DNA from 4 places in the Streptomyces sp. NPDC096079 genome. Region 1 is predicted to be linked to each of the others. Evidence: riboswitches for the same ligand, from Rfam matches in the RefSeq annotation. Region 1 holds a riboswitch; each other region holds the start of a gene.
The links. Region 1 has a riboswitch for cyclic di-AMP ahead of ABTY59_RS14915 (LysM peptidoglycan-binding domain-containing protein). Riboswitches for the same ligand answer to the same signal wherever they lie in the genome.
Positions count from the first base shown of each region.

Region 1 (4,252 bases):
GGAAGGTCACGGGTGACCTGACCGGGGTCTTCGACTTCGCCAACCCGGTGTACGGAGTGCCGTCCGGTCTCCCCTCCACGGCGAAGGTGATCGGACAGGCCACCTGCGGCCCGCTGCCGAACCCGGCCCCGCAGAACAACGCGCTGCCCGCACAGGAGTCCGGCACCCGGCCGGCGCGCGCCCTGCCGTACCAGGTCAACGGCAACCTCGACCGCTTCGAGTTCGGCGCCGCCGGCAAGATCCTGGCCTGGTTCTCGATGACCAACCAGGGCGACGAGGCAAAGCGCCCGGCGCACTTCTCGATCCACCCGCACCAGCACCGGGACACGGCGGCCTGGCAGTACACCGTCGACCCGGGCGGCACGGCCACGGACTACTTCAACATCGGCCTGGGATCGGGCTCGGGGAAGTACGACATCTCGATGATGGGCCCCAACCGGTTCCTGCGGCGGTTCATCGGGGACGCCTCCAAGGCGGGCAAGGACATCGAGGTCGCCGCGCGGTACGCCAAGGAGCCCGGCACCGGGAAGACCGCGGTCTACTTCCGGATGGCCAACGCCTCGGCCAAGGCGGTCACCTTCACCGTCCGCTCGAACGCCTACCGTTCCGACGGCCCGTGGACGTACACCGTGCCGGCGAACTCCAGCCGCGAGGACTTCTTCAACGCGGTGGCGTACAACGGCGGCTGGTACGACTTCACGATCCTCGCCGACATCGACGGGACCTGGTCGCGCCGGTACACCGGCCACATCGAGACCGGTGCCGCGAGCGTCAGCGGCTGATCCCCCGCCCCGCGTGCCGGGCGGCGGCCCTCCGGTCGCCGCCCGGCTCCGGGCGCGGCGTCAGCGGCCGGCGTGCGCGGCGCGGCGGACCGTGGCGTCGAGCAGCGCCACCGCGTCGGCGGCGGTCCGGCCCGGGGCCCGGTTCCAGGGCCCGATCAGGTCGTGCCAGCCGCGCGAGCGGAGTTCGGTCATGATCCAGGCGGCCGCCTCGTGCATGGTGTCCGCGCCCCCGTAGCCGAGGCGATGGGCGGCGAGGAGGGCCCCGCAGACGCACCGGGCCCCCCGTGCGTCGCGCAGCTTGTACGGGGCGTTCTGCCAGCCCCACTCCGTCAGTACCAGGCGCGCGTAGCCGAGGTGGACCGAGGGGCGCAGCTCGGCCTGCCCGAGGCGCCGCCAGGAGTGCAGCCGGTCCGGCAGTACGGCTCCGAGCCGTCCCGGGAGACGCCGCTCGGTGGGCAGCCCCGGCGGGAGTGCGGCGAGCGCGTCGGCCACGAGGCGGTCGACCGGCACGCTGAGCAGCTTCCGCCAGCCCTCCTCCGCCGGTGACGGCTCCTCGGTGGCGGTCCAGTCCGTGACGATCCGCTGCCAGGTGGCGCTCTCGAAGAGCGCGGCCGCCTCGCGATCGAGGCCGTCGGGGTTGAGCAGGGCGGGGGAAGGCGGCATGGGAGCGGCTCCTGGGTCGACTTCCTCCATCTTTCAAGATAAATGTCCCTTTTGCCACTTTTACGAGCCCCGGGAGAGTCGCCGCGCGAACACCCCATCGAGGGGATTTCCCCCCTATTTACCCACCTCGGAATTACAGAGCATATTCGGACATTACGACCCTGGTGACGCGACTCACTCAACCACCCCCGGTCCCTCGCGCGCTCTCCGCCGAGCCCGTACCGGACAAGGAAGTTCGACACCGCCCGAGCGGCATCGATCTTGAATTACCCGAATTCCGTGATCCATTTCCGGATACCCGGCATCCACTCCTCTTGTTATCCGTCGCATTACTGGCCTACGGTCACCTCCATTCGAGCGGAACGCCCAATCCTGCCGCCGCTCGGCACACCTCCCTTTTCACCCGACGGCAGGAGCGGGGGACCCACGAATACGCCGTTCCGCACTCCGGAACGGCTCGGGGTGAAGCCGCGTGCGCGCGGCCGGACATCTCCCGTCCGAACCCGACAGCTCACCCCGCAGGCGCCGGAGAGGAAACCCGTCATGCCTGCTCACGGTAAGCACCGCCGTCCCCGCCTCGGCCACGTCTCCCGCGGCCTCGCCCTGGTCGGCACCGGTGGCGCCGCGCTGACCCTGCCGCTCATCGCCTCGGCCGTCGCCAGTGCGGCGCCCGTGTCCGCCGCCCCGCAGATCGCCGTCAAGGCGCCCGCCGTGGCAGTCACGGCCAAGGCCCCCGCCGCCACGCACACCTACACCGTGGTGAGCGGCGACTCGCTTTCCCTGATCGCCCACAAGAAGGGAATTCAGGGCGGCTGGAAGAGCCTTTACCAGACGAACAAGACCGCCGTGGGTGACAATCCGTCACTCATTCGCCCCGGCCTTGAACTGACGATTCGTCTGGATTCCGCGAAGGCCGCGCCCGCCAAGGCGAAGAAGTCCGCCGCGACCGAGCGGGCGAACCGCTCCGCGCACCGCTCGGCCGCCCCCGCCGTGGCCACCGGGACCGGCTCGTCCGCCGCCGCGGCCGCACCCGCCGTCGCCCTCCCCTCCGCCGTCAAGGCTGCCCCGGCCGCCGCCACCAACTACGCGGACAACCTCGACGGCTGGATCCGCGAGTCGCTGGCCATCATGGGCCAGCGGGGCATCCCCGGGTCCTACGACGGGATCCACCGCAACATCATGCGCGAGTCCTCCGGCAACCCCCAGGCCATCAACCTCTGGGACTCCAACGCCGCCGCCGGCACCCCCTCGAAGGGCCTGCTCCAGGTCATCGAGCCGACCTTCCTCGCCTACCACGTGCCCGGCACGTCCCTGGACCTGTTCGACCCGGTCGCCAACATCACCGCCGCCTGCAACTACGCGGCCGACCGCTACGGCTCCATCGACAACGTCAACTCGGCGTACTGACCGCCCGCCGCCGGAAGTGACCGGCGAACCAGGAGGTGGCGAGGTCCGCCACCTCCTCCAGGGCGCCGGGTTCCTCGAAGAGGTGCCCGGCGCCCCCCACGACGGCCAGCCTGTTCTCACAGCGCAGCAGCGCCAGGGCACGCCGGTTGAGATCCAGGACCAGCGCGTCCGCGCCGCCCACCACCAGGAGCGTCGGAGCGCGCACCCGGGCCAGGTGCTCGGCCGCCAGGTCCGGCCGGCCGCCGCGCGAGACGACGGCGCTCACCGGGGACGCGGGATCGCCCGCCGCCCACAGCGCGGCGGCGGCACCCGTGCTCGCGCCGAAGTACCCCAGCGGAAGACCGGTGCTCTCGGGCCGCGCCGCCAGCCACTCCGTGGCCCCGGCGAGCCGCCCGGCCAGGAGCGGGGTGTCGAAGACGTGCGCCCGGTCCGTCGCCTCCGCCTCCGTCAGCAGGTCGAACAGCAGCGTCCCCAGGCCCGCCCGATGCAGCGCCGCGGCCACCGCCCGGTTCCGCGGACTGTGGCGGCTGCTGCCGCTGCCGTGGGCGAACAGCACGACGCCTCGCGCGTCCTCGGGAACCGCCAGCCGCCCGCCGAGGCGGACGCCGCCGACCGGGATCCTGACGTCCGTGTCCCGGACGACCGGGACGCGCGCCGTCCGGTTCCGCTCCAGACAGGCGACGACCTCGGCGTCCGGGGTCTGTGAGAAGTCCCGGTAGAACTGCCCGATCGCGAAGAACAACTCCGGCGCGTGCACGCTCACCGTCTCGTCGGCCTCGCCGCCGAGGCGCGTGGTCCAGCCGCGCGGTGCCACCGGGACGGCGAGGACGATCCGGGCGGCACCCCTGGCCCGTACCACCCGGCAGGCCGCCAGTGCCGTGGCGCCCGTGGCCAGCCCGTCGTCGACCACGACGACCGTCCGCCCGTCGAGCGGCACGGAGGGCCGGCTGCCCCGGTAGCGCAGGCCACGCTGGTCGAGTTCGGCGTGCTCCCGCTCCTCCACCGCCGCGAGGTCGCGGTCGCCCACACGGGCCTCGCGGAGCACGCGCTCGTTGAGGACCCGCACGCCGCCCTCGCCGAGCGCCCCCATCGCGAGCTCCGGCTGGTGGGGCACCCCCAGTTTCCGCACGAGACAGATGTCGAGCGGCGCGTCGAGGGCCTCGGCGACCTCCACCGCCACCGGCACGCCGCCCCGGGGGAGCCCGAGGACCACGACGTCCTGGCCCTTGAGGTGGTCCAGCCGGTCGGCGAGCTGCCGCCCCGCGTCCGTACGATCGCTGAAGAACATGGTCCCGCCGCCCTTCCGCCTGCGCGGCCCGGGCCCCGGGGAGGAACGGTGTGACCTCGTCCCCGGCCCGTCCCTCCAGGGTAGAGCGCCACGACCGGTGGGCGGACGGCCA
Region 1 covers NZ_JBEOST010000006.1:138,795-143,046, reverse strand. Annotated here, with positions in the region: gene ABTY59_RS14925 (phosphocholine-specific phospholipase C) at 1-782, shown strand, start outside; gene ABTY59_RS14920 (DUF6197 family protein) at 843-1,445, opposite strand; cyclic di-AMP (ydaO/yuaA leader) riboswitch at 1,836-1,983, shown strand; gene ABTY59_RS14915 (LysM peptidoglycan-binding domain-containing protein) at 1,989-2,852, shown strand; gene ABTY59_RS14910 (phosphoribosyltransferase family protein) at 2,836-4,140, opposite strand.

Region 2 (4,252 bases), on a different contig from region 1:
CCGGCCTGCTTGATGGCCTCCAGGATGAGGTCGAGCGCCTCGCGGTTGGAGTCCAGGTTCGGGGCGAAGCCGCCCTCGTCGCCGAGGCCGGTGGAGAGGCCCTTGGTCTTCAGGACGGACTTGAGGGTGTGGTAGACCTCGGTGCCCCAGCGGAGGGCCTCGGAGAAGGACTCCGCGCCGATCGGGGCGATCATGAACTCCTGGATGTCCACGTTGGAGTCGGCGTGCGACCCACCGTTGAGGATGTTCATCATCGGAACGGGCAGCAGGTGCGCGTTCGGGCCGCCCAGGTAGCGGAAGAGGGGGAGGTCGCTGGCCTCGGAGGCGGCGTGCGCGACGGCGAGGGAGACGCCGAGGATGGCGTTGGCGCCGAGCGAGCCCTTGTTCTCCGTGGCGTCCAGGTCGAACATGGCCTGGTCGATCAGGCGCTGCTCGGTGGCGTCGTAGCCGACGAGCTCCGGGCCGATCTGCTCGATGACGGCGAGGACGGCCTTCTCGACACCCTTGCCCTGGTAGCGGTTCGGGTCACCGTCGCGAAGCTCGATGGCCTCGAACGCACCGGTGGAGGCGCCGGACGGAACGGCAGCACGGCCGGTGCTGCCGTCGTCGAGGCCGACCTCGACCTCGACCGTGGGGTTGCCTCGGGAGTCCAGGATTTCCCGGGCTACGACGACGTCGATGGACGGCACGAGCATCTCCTTCTGGGATGTGACGCGGGATGTGACGCAAGGTCGGTGCAGGGTCGCTCGGCCTTGCGACAAGAGCCTAACCGGCTCGGGGGCTCCCGCCCGCCGTGCGCCCGCCCGCTGGGACGAAAAAGGACCCAAGGGCACGCATTGCGGGACGAAGGACCCCAGATCTACTGGACGGTAACCATGAGGTCCCCCAGGAACAAGGAGGCGGGTCCTCCTTAAAAGGGGGAACCCCGGTCCGGCGCGCACGGGGGAAGGGCGCGCCGGACCGGGGTGGTCACCGCGGGAGGGTCGTCGGGGCCGCGTGAGCCGCCGGACTCACGCGAGCCGCCGGGCTCACTTCAGGTGGAGCTGCTGACCCGGGTAGATGAGGTCGGCGTTCTCGACGACGTCCTTGTTCAGCTCGAAGAGCTTGGCCCAGCCGCCCTTGACGCCGTGCGCCTGGGCGATCTTGCTGAGGGTGTCGCCGGTGACGACCTTGTACTCGCCGTCACCCTTCTTGACCGTCTTGCCGGTGGGCGTGGTGACGGTCTTCTTGGCGGTGGCCTTCGGGGCCTGGCGCTGCTCGCTGCGGGTGGTCGGCTGCTCGGCGCGACGCTCCTGCGGCTTGGGGGCGGCCTCCTGCTTCGGGGCGGCCTCCTGCTTCGGGGCGCTCTCGGCGGCGCCGCCGTCGTAGGCGGCGCTGGAGAGGCCGACGCCGCAGCTCGGCCAGGCACCCTTGCCCTGGCCCGCGAGGACCTTCTCGGCGACGGAGATCTGCTGGGCCTTGGACGCCATGTCGGCGCGCGGGGCGTAGGCGGTGCCACCGAAGGCGGCCCAGGTGGAGTTGGTGAACTGCAGGCCGCCGTAGAAGCCGTTGCCGGTGTTGATGGACCAGTTGCCGCCGGACTCGCACTGGGCGACGGTGTCCCACTCGGCGGTGGTGGCGGCCGAGGCGGTGCCCGCGGTCAGCAGCGGGGCGGCGACGGCGACACCGGTGACGCCGACGAGCGTGGCGACCTGGGTGGCCTTGGAGGGACGACGGTGTTTGCCCTTGGCGGAAAACAGCATGGGGATTCTCCTCACCGACGCCTGTGAGGTGAGCTGTCGGGTTCGGGCCGGAAAGTTGCCCGGCCGCGTGTCCTAGCACGCGGCTTCACCCCAAGCCGGTCGTCGGCCGTCTGTCTCGACGGCCGGGGCCGGCACTTACCTTGGGTCCCCCACTCCTGCCTTCGGCGCTTGCGCGACGACTGTTCCCATCGGCCGACGGCAGGATTCGGCGTTTCGGTCGACGGGGCCCGCGGTGGCGAGCGGTGACGACCGTAGACACAGACCCACCGGAAGTTCAAAGAGGCCCATTGCGGAAATATCGCCCCTGCTTGCCCTCCGGTGGGCGGTGTTTGTGCAGGTGAGAGGTGACGGGAGCAAAGTTTGCGGACGTGACACGCCAGTTGGGGCGAAGAGACCCATGTCTCACTTGCCCAGAACCGGACATAACCCCGCGAACTATTCGGCCGCCGCCACCGAACCCGGCGTCAGATCGAGGCTCTGACCAGGCAGGATGAGGTCCGGATCGAGGCCCACCGTCTGCCGGTTGGCGTCATAGAGGGCGGTCCAGCCTCCGGGGAGTTCGTTCTCCTGCGCAATGCCGGACAGACTGTCACCCGGCTGCACGGTGTACTCGCCCGAAGTGCCCTGACTGTCCGTTGCGCCCGATTCCTTCGTCCCGTCAGTCACCGGCGTGGCGTCGACTTCCCCCGTGGACTTGTCCGTATTCGAGGCGTGTCGACCCGATTCAGCCGATCCGCCCGACTCGCCGGACTCCTCCGGTGCGGCCTCACCCCGGTGCTTGCCGGTGCCGGGTGTGGCCGACGGCGTGTCACCCTTCGACACGTCAGAAGAATCCGGCGTACCGGGCGTAACGGACGCGTCCGGGGCCACCGGGGTGGTGGGCGCGGTCGGTGCCGACGGGGTGGCGGAGGTCACCGGAGCGCTCGGAACGACCGGCGTGGCCGGCGCCACCGGCGTCGCGGACGCGGCGGACCGCTGCGCCTGCCCGACGGAGCCCTGGGGGGCGGCCGGGGCGTCCGCCGTGCGGTTGGACTCGGGGAGGGGCCCACCGGGGGTCGTGGGGACGGCGGCCGGGCCGGGGTTCACGCCGGTGGCCTTGCCGTCGTTCTTCAGGCCGGCGATCGGGGCACAGGTGGCCCACTCGTCGCTGCCCTTGGCGAGCGCCTTCTCGGCCACCGCGATCTGCTGGGCGCGGCTGGCGAGGTCGGGGCTGGGCGCGTACGCGAGGCCGCCGTTCCGCTCCCAGCTGTCCTGGGTGATCTGGAGGCCGCCGTACATGCCGTTGCCGAAGTTGGCACTCCACTGGCCACCGGACTCGCACTCGGCGACCCGGTCCCAGGTGGCGGCGTCGGCGGCGGAGGCGGATCCGGAGGCCAGCAGCGGCAGTGCCATGGCGGATCCGGTCACGCCCGCGGCGACGACGATGGCGGGGGCCTGACGGGGGCGACGGTGTCGTCCGTTCCCGGAACGCATAGGAGCGCCTTTCGCGTGACGGCTGAGACTGCCGGGAAACGTAGCGGCATTCGAACGCCCGTCACAAGTCGATCGCCCCGCGATCACGTAAAGATCACATTTCTGATGCTCAGTCAGCAGCCAAGACCGGTACGGACGGGGAGAACTCGACCGGAAGCGTGCGCAATCCGCGCATGATGAGCCCTCCGCGCCACCGCAGTTCGGCCGGATCGGCGGCAAGTCGCAGATCCGGCAGGCGAGTCAGGAGCGTCGCGAGCGCCGTCTGCCCTTCGAGACGGGCGAGCGGCGCGCCCAGGCAGTAGTGGATGCCGTGCCCGTACCCGAGGTGCTGGTTGTCGCGCCGGGCGAGGTCGAGCACGTCCGGACCGTCGAAGCGCTCCGGGTCCCGGTCGGCGGCGGCGAGCACCACGAGCACCGGGTCGCCGGCCGGGATCTCCTGTCCGCCGATGGTCAGCGCCCGTGTCGCGTAACGCCAGGTCGCCATCTCCACGGGCCCGTCGAACCGCAGCAGCTCCTCGACGCCGGTCTCCAGGAGTCCGGTCTCCCCGGCGGCGAGGGACTCCTGGAGCAGCGCCCGCTGCTCCGGATGCCGGAGAAGGGCGTAAAGTCCGTTACCGACCAGATTCACGGTCGTCTCGAAGCCGGCGAACAGCAGGATGAAGGCCATCGCGGCGGCCTCGTTCTCGGTGAGGTGCTCGCCGTGGTCGGAGGCCTTGATGAGCCCCGAGATCAGGTCGTCCCCCGGCTCCCCCCGCTTGCGGTGGATCAGCTCGGCGAGATAGCCGCGCATCTTCTTCACCGACCGGGCGACCCCACCGCGCGGCCCGCCGCCGTGCCGGATCATCATCCCGGCCCAGTCCCGGAAGTCGTCCTGGTCCTCCGGCGGCACCCCGAGCAGGTCGCAGATCGCGTAGATCGGCAGGGGGAAGGCGAACTCGTGGATGAGGTCGGCGCTGCCCCGCTCCACGAACCCGTCGATGAGCCGGTCCGTCAGCTCCTGCACGCGCGGCGTGAACTCGGCGACCCGGCGCGGGGTG
Region 2 covers NZ_JBEOST010000007.1:55,979-60,230, forward strand. Annotated here, with positions in the region: gene eno (phosphopyruvate hydratase) at 1-689, opposite strand, end outside; gene ABTY59_RS16540 (transglycosylase family protein) at 1,029-1,742, opposite strand; cyclic di-AMP (ydaO/yuaA leader) riboswitch at 1,746-1,919, opposite strand; gene ABTY59_RS16545 (LysM peptidoglycan-binding domain-containing protein) at 2,178-3,134, opposite strand; gene ABTY59_RS16550 (cytochrome P450 family protein) at 3,325-4,252, opposite strand, start outside.
Region 2: another riboswitch for cyclic di-AMP. It lies ahead of ABTY59_RS16540 (transglycosylase family protein); the one in region 1 lies ahead of ABTY59_RS14915 (LysM peptidoglycan-binding domain-containing protein).

Region 3 (4,252 bases), on a different contig from region 1:
GCCGCGCTCCGGCGAGCTGCCCGAGGTCATCGGGGAGCAGCTCCGCGAGGTCGTCGAGGAGGAGGTCCCGGCGCGTGCGCTGATGGCCGCCTACCGGCTGCCGCACGACGGCACGCGCGCGTGCGACGCCGCCGACCTCGCCCTGACGGTCCTGGGCGGCGGGGAGTCCTCCCGCCTGCACAACCGTCTGGTCCGCCGCGACCGCACGGCCGTCGCCGCCGGCTTCGGTCTGCTGCGGCTGGCCGGCGCCCCCTCGCTCGGCTGGCTGGACGTCAAGACCTCCGGCGGCGTCGAGGTCCCGCAGATCGAGGCGGCCGTCGACGAGGAGCTCGCCCGGTTCGCCGCCGAGGGCCCCACGGCCGAGGAGATGGAGCGCGCGCAGGCCCAGTTGGAGCGCGAGTGGCTGGACCGGCTCGGCACCGTCGCGGGCCGCGCGGACGAACTGTGCCGGTTCGCCGTGCTGTTCGGCGACCCGCAGCTCGCCCTGACGGCCGTCGACCGGGTCCTGGAGGTCACCGCCGACGAGGTGCGGGAGGTCGCCGCGGCGAAGCTGCGCCCCGACAACCGCGCGGTGCTCGTGTACGAGCCCCTGGCGACCGAGCAGAGCGACAGCGCCGACGGCGATGACGAAGAGGGAGCGGACCAGTGACCGACGCCGCCGTGTCTTTGACGAGCATGGACTTCCACCCGCAGCCCGAGGCGGGCACCGCGAAGCCGTGGGCCTTCCCGGCACCGGACCGCGGGAAGCTGGACAACGGTCTGACCGTGCTCACCAGCCACCGCCCCGGCCAGCAGGTCGTCGCCGTGGAGATCTTCCTGCCCGCCCCGCTGGACGCCGAGCCCGCCGGGCTCGACGGCGTCGCCACGATCATGGCCCGAGCGCTCTCCGAGGGCACCGACCAGCACAGCGCCGAGGAGTTCGCGGCCGAGCTGGAGCGCTGCGGCGCCACGCTCGACGCGCACGCCGACCACCCGGGCGTACGGGTCTCCCTGGAGGTCCCCGTCTCCCGGCTGCCCAAGGCGCTCGGGCTGCTCTCCGAGGCGCTGATCGCCCCCGCGTTCCTGGACACCGAGGTCGAGCGCCTGGTGCGCAACCGCCTCGACGAGATCCCGCACGAGACGGCCAACCCGGGCCGTCGCGCCGCCAAGCAGCTCTCCAAGGAGCTGTTCCCGGCCGAGTCCCGGATGTCCCGGCCGCGCCAGGGCACCGAGGAGACCGTCGCCGCGATCGACGCCGCCGCCGTCCGCGCCTTCTTCGAGGCGCACCTCCGGCCCGGCACGGCCACCGCCGTGGTCGTCGGCGACCTGACCGGGGTCGACCTCGACAAGGTCCTCGCCGAGACGCTGGGCGCCTGGACGGCTGAGCCGGCCGAGCCGCTCCCGATGCCGCCGATCACCGCCGACGACACCGGACGGGTCGTCATCGTGGACCGTCCGGGCGCCGTGCAGACGCAGCTGCTGATCGGCCGGATCGGCCCCGACCGGCACGACCGCGTCTGGCCGGCCCAGGTCCTCGGCACGTACTGCCTCGGCGGCACCCTGACCTCGCGTCTGGACCGGGTCCTGCGCGAGGAGAAGGGCTACACGTACGGCGTGCGGGCCTTCGGTCAGGTGCTCCGCTCGGACGCCGCGGGGAACGGCGCCTCGATGCTCGCCATCAGCGGATCCGTCGACACCCCGAACACGGGTCCGGCGCTCGAGGACCTGTGGAAGGTGCTGCGCACGCTCGCCGCCGAGGGGCTCACCGACGCCGAGCGCGAGACGGCCGTGCAGAACCTGGTGGGCGTGGCCCCCCTCAAGTACGAGACGGCCGCCTCGGTCGCCGGGACGCTCGCCGACCAGGTGGAGCAGCACCTTCCGGACGACTACCAGGCGCAGTTGTACGCGCGCCTGGCCGAGACGGGCACGGTCGAGGCGACGGCCGCCGTGGTCAGCGCCTTCCCGGTGGACCGGCTCGTGACCGTGCTCGTCGGCGACGCGGCGCAGATCGCGGAGCCCGTGCGGGGTCTGGGCATCGGTGAAGTGACCGTCGTGACCGGCTGATTCAGGCCGCAGCGCGACAACGACAGGACCCCGACGGCATGTTTCGTCGGGGTCCTCCGCTTTGTCCGTATTGAGGTCAAGATGATCTTTTGCCCTGTGGCATGTCTTACAAAAAGCGTGTCCGGTTGGTGATTGAAAGACGATCCGCATAGCGTCGGGGCGACTGTTCGTCAGTTGCACGTGCCGCAGCCGCGGCATCGGACAGTCATCGCCGAGTCCCCGTCAGGCGCGAGCCTGGGGAGCCGGGGACCCACACGCAGTCCCTGGGGTGAATCGGGCGGCCTTCGTCTTGACGGAGGGGCCCGTAGGAGACCTTCCTGCTCCGAACCCGTCAGCTAACCCGGTAGGCGAGAGGGAAGGAAAGGATCAGCCACTACATGGCGTTCACCCGTGCCACCGGGAAGCATCGTGGTCCGAGCCGGATGGCGCGCCGCAGCGTGGGCATCGCCGGCGTCGCGACGCTCGCCACCACCGGCGTCATCGGAACCCTCGCCTCCCCGGCGCTCGCCGCCGACACGGACCACCGCTCCGTCGAGGACACCGGCCTGACCCAGGTCATCACCGAGGACTCCCTCGTGGACCGGATCAACGCCCAGGCCACCGCCCAGGAGCAGGAGGCCGTCGAGGCCATCGCCAAGGCGAAGGCCAAGGCCGAGGCGAAGCGCAAGGCGGACGCCCGCGCCAAGGAGATCCGGCTGGAGCGTGAGCGTGCCGCCCGCGAGGCCGAGCGCCGCCGCCTGGCCTCCTTCCAGCTCCCCGTCGCCGGCTCGTACGTCTCCACCGGCTACAAGACCGGTGGCTCCCTCTGGTCCTCCGGCAGCCACTCCGGCGTCGACTTCCACGCCGCCTACGGCACCCGGGTCGTCTCCGTCGGCTCCGGCACCGTCGTCGAGGCCGGCTGGGGCGGCGCGTACGGCAACAACATCGTCATCCGGATGAACGACGGCACGTACACCCAGTACGGACACCTGTCCTCCATCGGGGTCTACGTCGGCCAGACCGTCGAGCCGGGCCAGCAGATAGGCGTCTCCGGCTCGACCGGCAACTCCACCGGCCCGCACCTGCACTTCGAGGCGCGCACGAGCCCCGAGTACGGCTCCGACATCAACCCGGTCGCGTACCTCCGCGCCCGCGGCGTCACCGTCTGACCCGTACCGCATCTTCGCGGAGCGACTCGCAAAAGCCCCGGCTCGTACTGAGCCGGGGCTTTTCGTCGACCGGAACGGCCAAAATACAGCCATGGATTCCATCGGGGCATCGGAAATTCCGGCGGGCTGCCATAGAGTCGAAGATCGGGCGCAGAACAGGCGCCGATGGAATGGACTCGCGCGGACCAAAGCGGAGGTCGGACATGCGCATTCCCGCGCACTCGGTATGCACGGCGATCCGGGACGACATCGTCTCCGGCGTGTTCGAGCGGGGCGGCCGGCTGACCGAGGAGCAACTCGCCCGCCGGTACGGGGTCTCCCGCGTCCCGGTCCGCGAGGCGCTGCGCACCCTGGAGTCCGAGGGGTTCGTCGTCACCCGGCGTCACGCGGGCGCCCATGTCGCCGAGCCCACCGAGCAGGAGGCGGCCGACCTGCTCGACATGCGGGCGCTGCTCGAGCCGCTCGGGGCCGCGCGGGCCGCGCAGCGGCGCACGGAGGCCCACCTCAAGGTGCTGCGCGGCCTGGTCAGGCTGGGGCAGGAGCGGGCCAGGCGGGGCCAGGGCGAGGATCTGCGGTCGCTCGGCGGCTGGTTCCACGAGACGCTCGCGCAGGCTTCGGGGAGCCCGGCCCTGACGGCGCTGCTCACCCAGCTCCGGCACAAGATCGCCTGGACGTACGTCGTGGAGCAGCCCGCCCAGCCGGTCGAGGCCTGGGCCGAGCACGGCGCGATCGTGGACGCCGTGGCGCGCGGCGACGCCGAGCGGGCGAGGAGCCTGACCGCGCTGCACGCGGAGCGCTCGCTGTCCCTGCACCGGCTCAAAAAGCCGGAGCGGGGCCGTGTGAGGGTTTCGCAACATGCCGTCAACACGGCGAGTGCCCGGAATTAACACGCACGCCGTATACAAAGAAATAGGCATTCGGCCGGGGTTTTCGTGCTGCCCGAAAATGGGCCCGACGAGTCCGGGGAATGCGAATGGCCGTGCCCGCCGGAATTCCGGCGGGTCGGGACCAGGGCCCGGCACCTGTCGGTGGATCTGGCGACCGGCACGCTCCGGTCCACC
Region 3 covers NZ_JBEOST010000004.1:123,542-127,793, forward strand. Annotated here, with positions in the region: gene ABTY59_RS11000 (M16 family metallopeptidase) at 1-649, shown strand, start outside; gene ABTY59_RS11005 (M16 family metallopeptidase) at 646-2,043, shown strand; cyclic di-AMP (ydaO/yuaA leader) riboswitch at 2,243-2,408, shown strand; gene ABTY59_RS11010 (M23 family metallopeptidase) at 2,421-3,191, shown strand; gene ABTY59_RS11015 (GntR family transcriptional regulator) at 3,395-4,078, shown strand.
Region 3: another riboswitch for cyclic di-AMP. It lies ahead of ABTY59_RS11010 (M23 family metallopeptidase); the one in region 1 lies ahead of ABTY59_RS14915 (LysM peptidoglycan-binding domain-containing protein).

Region 4 (4,252 bases), on a different contig from region 1:
TGCTGCTGTGCGCGGCGGTGCTGGCCGTCGCGAACGCGGTGCTCTACCCGTACGAGATGGACACCGTCGTCGCCCTGTCCCGGGGCCGCTGGGTCGCCACCCACTACGGGCTCTACAACACGGTCTGCGGGATCGGCATCACCCTCGGGAACCTGGGGACGGGCGCGCTCCTCGACGTCACCGGCTGGTCGGCGGCGCCGTGGCTCGTGCTGTGCGCCGTGGGCCTGCTGTGCGCGGCGGCGATGGCGCTGCTCGGCCGGGGCGGGCGGCTGGCGGAGGACGCGCCGGAGGAGGGCGCGTCGGCGGGCTGAGGCCGTCCCGGGCGGCCGGGTCCGTACGCCACTCGGCCCCGTGGGAGTCGCCGCCCCCGGCGGCGGCGGCCACCCTGGGAGGGCGCGGTGCGGACCGCGGCCGGTCGGACCGGGCAGGAGAGCACAGGTGGGGCACCCCCTAGGAGCGGCGGGCGGCGGACGGCGGGGCGGCGGGGGCCGTGCCGACTACGGCGGCGCCCGGCGGTTCATCCGCGCGCTGCCGCCGCTGATCATCGTGGGCGGTGTCGCCTTCGACGTGGCGACCCCGCCCGAGTACACGGCGGCGCCGCTCTTCTCCGCCGCCCCGCTGATCGCCGCGCCCTTCTTCTCCACCCTCACCACCCTGCTCACCGGGATCGCCGCCGTCTGCGCCTCGGTGGGCCTGCACGCCTACAACGGGACCGTCGACGAGGTCGCGGCGCTCACGGAGACCCTGACCGTCCTCACCGTCTCCGCGCTCGCCCTGCTCATCAACCGGGTGGTGCGGCGCAGCGGTGAGCGGCTCGCCTCGGCGCGGGTCATCGCGGAGACCGCGCAGAAGGCGGTGCTGCCGACGCCCGCCGAGCGGATCGGCGGGCTCCAGTGCGCGGCGCGGTACGAGGCGGCACAGGCCGACGCGTTCATCGGCGGCGACCTGTTCGCCGTGCAGGACACCCCGCACGGGGTACGGCTGGTGGTCGGGGACGTCCGGGGCAAGGGGATGGACGCGGTCGAGGCCGTCGCCGTCGTCATCGGCGCCTTCCGGGAGGCGGCCGAGCAGGAGCGGAACCTGGAGGGCGTGGCGCTGCGCCTGGAACGGGCGCTGACCCGGGAGGGCACCCGGCGGGACGGGCTCGACGCCTTCGAGGGGTTCACCACCGCCGTGCTGGCCGAGATCCCGCGCGCCGACGGGAGCGGGACCTTCGGCGGTTTCGTACGGGTCGTCAACCGGGGTCATCCGCCGCCGCTGATGCTGTACGCGGACGGGCGGCTCGACGCGCTGGAGCCGGGGGAGGCGGCGCTGCCGCTCGGCATGGGGGAGCTGGCGCAGTGGCCGGACCGGGCGGAGGCGCGGCCGTTCCCGCCGGGCACGACGCTGCTGTTCTACACGGACGGCCTCTCGGAGGCGCGGAACGCGCAGGGCGTCTTCTACGATCCGGCGGCCCGGCTCGCCGGGCGGATCTTCCCCGGGCCCGAGGAACTGCTCGACGCGCTCGTGGACGACGTACGGCTCCACACGGGCGGCGGGGCGACCGACGACATGGCGTTGCTGGCCGTGAGCCGCCCGGCGGCGGGGCAGCCGGAGCGGCGTCGGACGATGCCGGTGGTGCCGCCGGGCGGGCCCCGTCACCAGGCGTAGTCGGAGGGTGTCACTGCGATAACAATTGACATAACGTCAGATCGCGAGGGTTGGGCGAGCCCGTTCTGAACGGGGGTCAAGTCGGACCATTACCTCCCAATTCAATGAATGATCAAGGGGGACGGCTTGGAATCGGGACCCCCTGTCTATTAACGTTCGATAACGCAGCGCGGTCGTCCCAGCCGTCGCAAGAGGCGGCACCGTGCGCACGCGCCGAATCCTGAAAAGGAACCGGGGAACCACCACTTGGGGTGAATCGGGCCCCTTCGCACCCGTGCGGACCACGCACCCGTGCGGTCGAGCCCGTAGGAGACCTTCCTGCTCCGAACCCGTCAGCTAACCCGGTAGGCGAGAAGGAAGGAAAGGAGCGCGCCTCCGTGGCGTCCAACACCCCCGCACCCGAAGCCCCCTTCGATGCCTTCGGTGGCGGTGCGGGTCCCGCCGCCCCGGACACCGAGTGGAACCCCACCGAGGGCTCCCTCCGCGCCGAGGGCCGCTCCGGCGGCCGGCACCGGGTCGTCAAGCAGCGCTCCAACTTCGCCCGCTCCTCCACCGTCCTCGGCGTCGGCGTGATCGCGGCCGTCGGCGCGGGCGGCCTCGCCACCGCGCAGGAGAAGCCCCCGGTCGCCATATCGCTCCCGGACCTCCCGGACCTCGACCTGCCGGACGCCCACGACCTCCCCGGCGTCGGCGACCTGCTCCCCGAGGAGCACAGCGAGCCCGTCAGCGAGGCCCGCGCCAACCCGAACCCGCTCACCGCCGCCGCCTACACCACGGCCGACGAGAGCACCGAGCAGGCCGCCGCCGCCCCCGCCGCGGGCGAGGCCCTGCGCGCCCGCATCCTCCAGCAGGCCGAGCAGCAGCAGGCCTCCGCCGACGCCGCCGAGAAGGCCGCGGCGGAGAAGGCGGCGGCGGAGAAGGCCGCCGCCGAGGCCGTGGCCAAGGAGGCCGCCGCGCAGAAGGCCGCCGCCGAGGCGAAGGCGAAGGCCGAGGCGGAGGCCAAGGCCAAGGCGGAAGCGGCGGCCAAGGCGAAGGCCGAGGCCGAGCGCCTCGCCAAGCTCGCCGCCAGCTACTCGCTGCCGGTCTCCTCGTACAGCCTCACCGCCACCTACATGCAGTCCGGCTCCATGTGGTCCTCCGGCTACCACACCGGCCTCGACTTCGCCGCCCCCACGGGCACCCCGCTCAAGGCCGTCCACGGCGCGACCGTCAAGTCGGCGGGCTGGTCCGGCTCCTACGGCTACCGGATCGTCCTGGAGCTGGAGGACGGCACCGAGGTCTGGTACTGCCACCTCTCGTCCATGCTGGTCGGCGCGGGCCAGACCGTGGGCACCGGCGAGACCATCGGCCGCGTCGGCGCCACCGGCAACGTCACCGGCGCCCACCTCCACATGGAGGTCCACACGCCCGGCGGCGACGGCATCGACCCGGCGGACTGGCTCCGCTCCAAGGGCCTCAGCCTCTGACCCCACCCGGAATAGGCCCGGCGGCGGGAGCGGTTGATCCACACATGACCACTCTCCGCCCGCTGGGCAGCTCCGACCTGCACGTCTTCCCCCTCGCCCTGGGCGGCAACGTCTTCGGCTGGACCGCCGACGAGGCCCAGTCCTTCGCCGTCCTCGACGCCTACGCCGCCGCCGGCGGCAACTTCGTCGACTCCGCCGACGTCTACTCCGCCTGGGCCGAGGGCAACGAGGGCGGCGAGTCCGAGACCGTCATCGGCCGCTGGCTCGCCTCCCGGGGCAACCGCTCCGACATCGTCGTCGCCACCAAGGTCGGCGCCCACCCCCACTTCAAGGGCCTGTCCGCCACCACCATCAAGGCGGGCGCGGAGGAGTCCCTCCGCCGCCTCGGCACCGACCACATCGACCTGTACTACACCCACTTCGACGACGAGTCCGTCCCCGTCGAGGAGATCGTCACCGCCCTCGACCAGCTGGTGAAGGACGGCAAGGTGCGCGCCGTCGCCGCCTCCAACATCTCCCCGGAGCGGCTCCGCGCCTCCCTCGACTTCGCCGAGGCCGAGGGCCTCGCCCGGTACGTCGCCCTCCAGCCGCACTACAACCTGGTCTCCCGCGACACCTACGAGGGCCCGCTCCTGGAGACCGTCGAGCGGGCCGGGCTCTCCGCCGTCCCGTACTACGGCCTCGCGGCGGGCTTCCTCACCGGCAAGTACCGCCCCGGCGCCACCGTCGACAGCGTCCGGGCCTCCGGGGCCGCCGGCCACCTGGACACCGAGCGGGGCCGGGCCGTGCTCTCCGCCCTCGACGCGGTCGCCGAGGCGCACGGCGCGGAGCTCGCCACCGTCGCCCTCGCCTGGCTCGCAGCCCGCCCGACCGTCGCCGCGCCGATCGCCTCGGCCCGCACGGTCGAGCAGCTCCCCGCCCTGGTGGCGGCCGCCGACCTGGAACTGACGGAGGAGGAGCTGACGCTGCTGACGGAGGCGTCGGCGCACTAGGCCTGGCAGTTCCCGTCGGATCAGGCCCCTAGTGCTGTGACCGGAAAGGTTCACCGGGTCGCGACGCCCGGCACGGCACCTCGCCGCGTTGTCGGCCCTCGCGAGTACGTCCAGTACGAGCCGAGGCCCTCCGCCTTGCGATGC
Region 4 covers NZ_JBEOST010000040.1:8,987-13,238, forward strand. Annotated here, with positions in the region: gene ABTY59_RS36830 (MFS transporter) at 1-311, shown strand, start outside; gene ABTY59_RS36835 (PP2C family protein-serine/threonine phosphatase) at 439-1,650, shown strand; cyclic di-AMP (ydaO/yuaA leader) riboswitch at 1,852-2,016, shown strand; gene ABTY59_RS36840 (M23 family metallopeptidase) at 2,028-3,116, shown strand; gene ABTY59_RS36845 (aldo/keto reductase) at 3,161-4,108, shown strand.
Region 4: another riboswitch for cyclic di-AMP. It lies ahead of ABTY59_RS36840 (M23 family metallopeptidase); the one in region 1 lies ahead of ABTY59_RS14915 (LysM peptidoglycan-binding domain-containing protein).